DNA from 3 places in the Burkholderia sp. MR1-5-21 genome. Region 3 is predicted to be linked to each of the others. Evidence: predicted binding sites of a transcription regulator. Region 3 holds the regulator's gene; each other region holds the start of a gene.

Region 1 (2,268 bases), on a different contig from region 3:
CGCGGGCTACGAGCAGATCGACGTCGCGCATGCGAAGGTGCGCGGTGTGGTCGTCGTGACCGGCGCGGGGACCAACGACGATTGCGTCGCCGATCATGCGTTCGCGCTGCTGCTCGCGGCGGTGCGCGGCGTCGTGCGGCTCGACGGCCAGACCCGTGCGGGCATCTGGCGCGACGCGGTGCCGATGCCGCCGAACGTGTCCGGCAAGAAGCTCGGCATCGTCGGGCTCGGCAAGATCGGCGAGAAATTCGCGCGCCGTGCGGCCGGCTTCGATCTCGAGATCGGCTATCACAACCGCACGCCGAAGGACGCGCCGTATCGCTACTTCGACCGGCTCGACGCGCTCGCGCAGTGGGCCGACTTCCTCGTCGTCGCGACGCCGGGCGGCGCGGGCACGCGGCACCTGATCGATCGCGCGGTGCTCGATGCGCTCGGTCCGCAGGGCTTTCTCGTCAACGTGTCGCGCGGCAGCGTCGTCGATACGGCCGCGCTCGCCGATGCGCTGCGCGCAGGCCGGCTCGCGGGCGCGGGGCTCGACGTGTACGAAGGCGAACCGCAGCCGCCGCAGGCGCTGATCGATCTCGACAATGTCGTGCTGACGCCGCACATGGCCGGCTGGTCGCCCGAAGCGCTCGACCGCTCGGTGCAGCAGTTTCTCGACAACGCCGCGCGGCATTTTGCGGGCCAGGCGGTGCTGACGCCGGTTTGATTGCGACCGTGCGCGGGGCGGGCGGTTGCCGCCCACCTGAACGCGACAGCGCGCGGGGTGTGCGGCGAAGCATTCGCGTGCCCGTCCCCGTCCGATTGCCGTCGTCGCGTGGCGCAGAGTCGATCCGCGGCCCTTGCATGCCCCCCTCCGGCGATACGCCGACTCATGCGGCAGTTCGCCGCGCGGCCACGCTCCCCCACGCTTGACGGGCATCAACGTTCCTCCTGTGCAACCGCCGATGATGGTGATGAAGCCGCGCGCAACGAGAATGCGCGGCAACTTGCCCAGCGGAGGTTTGCATGTACAAGAAGATCATGGTGGCCGTGGATGGCAGCACGTCGTCGAAGCAGGCGCTCGATGAAGCGCTGAAAGTGGCCAAGGCGAGCAGCGCCAGCATCGTCGCGGTTTATGTCGTCGACCAGTCGGTGTTGTTCACGTACGCGGGCCGCGTCGATCCGCATACGCTGCTCGAGGAGATCCGCCGCGACGGCGCGGACGTGCTGCGCGACGTCGAGCAAACCATCGCGCGGGCGGCGGTGAACGGCGACACGGAACTCGTCGGGACGGGCAGCATCGGCGAGGACATCGCTGAACGCCTGCAGCGCTATGTCGACGAGCATGCGATCGACCTCGCCGTGGTCGGCACGCACGGGCGGCGCGGGCTGCGCCGCATGGTGCTCGGCAGCGTCGCGGAGCGCTTCGTGCGCGGATCGCGCTGCCCGGTCCTGCTCGTGCGCAGCGACGATGTGCCTGCTGCTGCGGCAGCAGCAGCCTAGTCACGGGGCCCGTTCGGGGGCGCGTGGCGTCGACATGTATCGGTTGACGTGTGACGCACGCGTTCGCCGCGCCGGGCCGCTGACGGGCGGCCCGGTGCCAGTCATCTTCCATCCATCCGCCGCCGACACGGATCGGCGTTACCTATCCCGGCTCCCCGCGAGCGCACAAACAACAGTCACGCCGTGCGAACTGGCGTGATTCACGATCGTTCCGCGATAATTCAGCGTCTCGCCCGAGCGGCAGGCCATCGCGTCACGCGAATCCGGCCCGCACGACACGCGCGGCGAGTCTTGCAAAAAGCATACAAAGCATCCACGGCGCAACTGGGCCGCGCCGTCACAGACAACGATCCGGGGAACGTCGCCGAGGCCGGCAGCACGTCCTTGAGAAGGAACAACAACATGGATTTGCTGCGTTTTCTGCTGCTCCTGCCGTTTCGCGCGGCGGGTTTCGTGTGGCGTCTGCTCGGCCGCGTGCTGCGGCCGGTCGTCGGCAACGTCGCGTGGACCGCGCCCGCATGGGTGGGCTTCACGGCCGCGACGGTGCGCCGCCGCCCGTGGCATGCCGGCGGCGCCGTGCTGCTCGGGATCGCGCTGGCGTACGGCTGGCACGGGTACAGGCATCGCCCGAAGCCGCCGGAACCCGAGACGGTCAGCTTCACCGTGAAGGCGCCTGCGATCACGACCTACGAGACCGACGAGAGCGGCAAGCCGAAGGTCACCGTCCATCCGCTCGACATCACGTTCTCGCGCTCGGCTGCGCCGCTAGAACGCGTCGGCAAG
Region 2 (2,268 bases), on a different contig from region 3:
CGCGGCACCGCTGACAGGGCTGATGTGGCATGTGCACGAGATGATCTTCGGTTTCGTCGCGGCGATCGTCGTCGGTTTCCTGCTGACTGCCGTGCGCGCCTGGACGTCGCGCGAGACGTTGCGAGGCCCGTCGCTTGCCGCGCTCTGGCTGCTTTGGGCAGCCGGGCGGCTGCTGGTCTGGACCGGCCCGGAGACGCTTGCTGCCGTCGTCGACTCGCTGTTCCTGCCGATCACGGCAATCGTGCTGCTGCGCGTGCTGATCTCCGTGAAGAACCGGCACAACGTGTTCCTGCCCGTGGCGCTCGCGTTGTTCGGCGGATTGAACGCGTTATTTCACTTGTATGTCGCGACGGATCGAGTGGACCTTGCGCTGCGTACGGCGTACGCAGCAACGGGACTGGTCGTGTTCTTCGTCGCGGTGATTACCGGCCGCATCGTGCCCATGTTCACGATGAACGCGATTCCGGGTTTCACGGTCCGACGTGTCCGGTTCGTCGATGCGAGCGCCGCGCCGGCGGTCGCGCTGACGTTGATCGCGGACGCGCTCGGCGTTCCCGGCGTGATCCTGATCCCCGCTGCGTGCGCAACGATGCTGCTGCACGTGATCCGCATCATCGGGTGGCGGTCGTGGCGCGTCGGCAATCGGCCGATCATCTGGATCCTGCACGTGTCCTGCCTGTGGATTCCCGTCGGATTCGCGATGCTTGCGCTGTCGGCTGCGGGCATCATCCCGCATTCGCTGGCGATGCACGCGCTGACGGTCGGGGCGATCGGCGGCGCGATCATCGCGATGATCACGCGTACCGCGCTCGGCCATACCGGACGTACACTCGTTGCGGGGCCCTGGGAGCAGCTGTGCTATTGGCTGATGGTCGGCGCAGTCAGCCTGCGGGCATTCGGGCCGCTCGTCCCGGGCGTTCCGTACGGATTCTGGATCGACGCTTCCGGTGCCTGCTGGATCGTGGCCTTTACCGCATACGCGATTCACTACTTCCCGTTTCTGATCTCGGCGAGGGCCGACGAACGTGCGGATTGACGGCGGGCGTGCGGGTTGATCGACCGCCGCCGGAAGCGAACCGACCTGTTCCGATGATGGCAGGTTCTCCGTTGATGCAAATCATTCGGACGCGCGTTGGGCCCGCTATATTTTTTGCATGGACTCTGTTGCGCACATGTTGAAGAACGGCGTATCGCGGGAGCCATGCTTCAAACAACGCGACCGCCGCGGCGGCGCGTCCACGCGTGAGAGGTTCGATATGAAAGCGCCGGAAGCGAGCGCCGTACAGTCCATCCTCAGGGAACACCAGCAGCTGTCGACCATCATTTCGGGCATGCAGCGCTTCGTCGAACTGCTCGGCAATGGCGCAAAGACGCCGGGGTTGATGGTGCTTCGGGCCATGCTTTACTACATTCGCGAATTTCCCGAGCAGGTCCATCATCCCAAGGAGGACCGCTATCTTTTTTCGCACTTGTGGCACCGTGCCGACGACCTCGATGAAATCATCGCCGAACTGGAGGAGCAGCACGTTCAGGGTGAAGCGCTGGTGCGAAACATCGAACATGCATTGACCCGGTACGAACTGGCCGGCGAGTCAGTGCTCCCGGCGTTGCGCGCGCGGGTAGACGACTATGCTGCGTTCTACAGAAATCACATGCGCCTGGAAGAAGAGGTGATACTGCCTGCCGCGAGGAAATGGCTGACGGAGCAGGACTGGAACGAAGTCAGCGAGGCGTTCGGCGCAAACCGCGATCCGTTCAGCGGCGTCGAGGCCGAGGAAGATCTCGGCCACCTGTTTTCGTTGATCGTCGGCACCATCCCGGAAGCGTAAATTCGGGTGGTCGCCGGGTGCAACGTCACGTATCCGGCGACGCGTGTTGCATCGGTCGAATGAGGGCGGTTTTCCAGCGGAGCGACACCGGTCGATGCCGCGTGCGTTGGAGCGCGGGAAGCCGAGACAGGCGGTGCTGCAAGGCACGGTGAAGGAAACCGCATGAGCTGGTCGATCGTGGTTCTAAAGACTTGATCGACGCTGGGTCTACAAATGGTGCCACGATTGTCCTATCGTGGCGCCATTTTCGACCACCTGAAAGGAATCCTGCCGTGACCGCTGCCGAAACGCCGCCGCCATCCCGACGTACCCGCGTCCATCGCATTGCAAAACTCGCCAGCTACGACCGCGCGACGCTCCACGCGATCGTCGACGCGGCGTATGTGTGCCACGTCGCGTTCGCCGACGAGCACGGCGTGCACTGCATTCCGACCGCGTG
Region 3 (2,268 bases):
CTGATGCTCGACTATGCATTGCTCGATGCGCTCGCGGCCGTGATCCGGCACGGCTCGTTCGAGCGCGCAGCGAAGGAGCTGAACGTCACGCCGTCGGCGGTGTCGCAGCGCGTGAAGCTGCTCGAGGAGCGGGTCGGCAGCGTGCTCGTCAAGCGCGGGCAGCCGTGCGTCGCGACGACGTCCGGCGCGCTGCTGTGCCGCCACACCGAGCGCGTGCAGTTCCTCGAGGCGGAGCTGTCCGGTCGGATGCCCGCATTGCCCGGCGCGCTCGCGGCGGACTGGCCGACGCTGCGCGTCGCGGTCAACGACGACAGCGTCGCGACGTGGTTCATCGACGCGGTGGGGCCGTTCTGCGCGGAGCGCGAGACGCTGCTCGATCTCGTGATCGACGACCAGGACTACACGGCGGCGCGGATCCGGGACGGCAGCGTGCAGGGGGCGGTGACCGCGCAGGCGGAGCCGATCCAGGGCTGCCGCTCGACGCGGCTCGGGTGCATCCGCTATCGCGCCGTGTGTTCGCCGGAGTTTCATGCGCGCTATTTCAGCGCGGGGATCAATCGCGAGTCGCTGCGCCGCGCGCCGTGCGTGATGTTCAATCCGAAGGACGGGTTGCAGGCGCGCTTCATCCGGCGCGTGACGCGCGCGGACCTCGATCCGCCGCAACACTGGATACCGCACGTCGCCGGCTATCTGCGCGCGTGCGAGACGGGGTTGGGATGGGGGATGTGCCCGGACCGGATGGTCGACCGCCAGCTGGCGGCGGGCGAACTCGTCGACATGTCGGCGGGACGCACCGTCGACATCGAGCTGTACTGGCAGAGCTGGCGCCTGTCGATCGGCTGGCTCGACGATTTCAGCGCGGCGCTCAAGGCGCGCGCCGCGCTGTTTCTCGATTGAGGCGGGCGGCCGGGCGAGGGCACCGCGTTGCGGGCGGGGGACATGGCCCGCAACGCGGGGCCGATTTGGCGTGGCCGGCGGCACGCGTGTCGCGCGCGCCGGACTGCGCATCAGAGGTGATGCAGGCCGTCGAAATCGACGATATGCACGAGACGCCCGTGCATCTCGATCAGGCCGCGCTTCTGGAACTTCGACAGCGTGCGGCTGACCGTCTCGAGTGTCATGCCGAGGTAGCTGCCGATATCCTCGCGCGTCATCCGCAGGTTGAATTCCGTCGGCGAATAGCCGCGCTTCAGGTACCGCGACGACACGTCGAGCAGGAACGCGGCTACGCGCTCTTCGGCGTTCAGCGAACCGAGCAGCATCGTCTGCGACGTTTCGCGCACGATCTGCTCGCTCATCAGCTTGTGCATGCGCAACTGCATCGAGCCAGCTTCGGAACACAGCGCCTTGAGTGCGCTGTACGGGATCACGCAAACGGAGCTGTCTTCGAGCGCGACCGCGGTGCGCGGATGCGTGTCGTCGCAGATGCCGTCGAGGCCGAGCGCTTCGCCCGCGAGATGCAGGCCGGTGACCTGCTCGCGGCCGTCGTGGCGCGTTGCGACGGTCTTCAGCGAACCTGAACGCACTGCATACAGGTTGTCGAATGCGTCGCCTTCGCGGAACAGCGCTTCGCCGCGCTTCACGGCGCGCGCGGCGCAGATGACGGATTCGAGGCGGCTGAGCGCTTCGGGTGCCAGGCCCTGCGGCATGCACAGGTGGCGCATCGCACACGACGAGCAGTGCGCAGCCTGGCGGGGAGCCCAACTGCCGACGTGAGGCGAAGTGGCAGTGCGAGTGGCGACGGGCGTCAACATGGTTATCTTCTCCGGCGTTGAATCGACGGAATCATTGTCCCACCGCAAGTTGCCGCTGTCGGGTGACAAAACGTCGCGATCCGCCGCACCCTCGTCGCTCGCCGTCGCGCACTTTTCCGGCGGCCGGCGCCGCCTGCTGCGTGCGCCCGCCGCCCGCCGGTCAGCTCGCTTGCTCGTCGGTGTGCGCGGCTGCCGGAATCAGCAGCACGGGCAGCGATGCGTGCCGCACGCATTGCTCGGCGATGCTGCCGAGCACGAGCCGGCGGAAGCCGCGGCGGCCGTGCGTGCCGAGCACGAGCAGGTCGGCGCCGAATGCGTTCGCGCCGTCGAGGATCAGCGACGAGACATCGGCGAGCGACGATGCTTCGGCGAGCTTGGCTTCACCCTTCACGCCGGCCGCCTGCATGCGCTGCGCGAATTCCTTGGCGAGGTCGTTGCCCTGCGCGAGGAGCTGGTCGCGCAGCACGGAGGGATCGTAACCGGGCACGTTGTAGTAGATCGCGGCATTCTCGAC

Evidence for each region. Region 3 encodes FNR, which switches genes on or off when oxygen is low (the NO sensors DNR and NnrR bind a similar motif). Its sites were predicted from a motif close to TTGATNNNNATCAA; they were not measured.
Region 1: ACV229_RS32570 (universal stress protein) is a predicted target of FNR. The motif match lies at 912-925, and genes of this name have one in related genera.
Region 2: ACV229_RS18630 (hemerythrin domain-containing protein) is a predicted target of FNR. The motif match lies at 1,108-1,121, and genes of this name have one in related genera.

What each region holds. Positions count from the first base shown of each region.
Region 1 is NZ_JBSAXD010000032.1:83,260-85,527, forward strand. Features, by position in the region: gene ACV229_RS32565 (2-hydroxyacid dehydrogenase) at 1-709, shown strand, start outside; gene ACV229_RS32570 (universal stress protein) at 1,009-1,485, shown strand; gene ACV229_RS32575 (MG2 domain-containing protein) at 1,888-2,268, shown strand, end outside.
Region 2 is NZ_JBSAXD010000012.1:232,487-234,754, forward strand. Features, by position in the region: gene ACV229_RS18625 (NnrS family protein) at 1-1,036, shown strand, start outside; gene ACV229_RS18630 (hemerythrin domain-containing protein) at 1,173-1,829, shown strand; gene ACV229_RS18635 (pyridoxamine 5'-phosphate oxidase family protein) at 2,102-2,268, shown strand, end outside.
Region 3 is NZ_JBSAXD010000004.1:14,139-16,406, reverse strand. Features, by position in the region: gene ACV229_RS06710 (LysR family transcriptional regulator ArgP) at 4-897, shown strand; gene fnr (fumarate/nitrate reduction transcriptional regulator Fnr) at 1,008-1,754, opposite strand; gene ACV229_RS06700 (universal stress protein) at 1,915-2,268, opposite strand, start outside.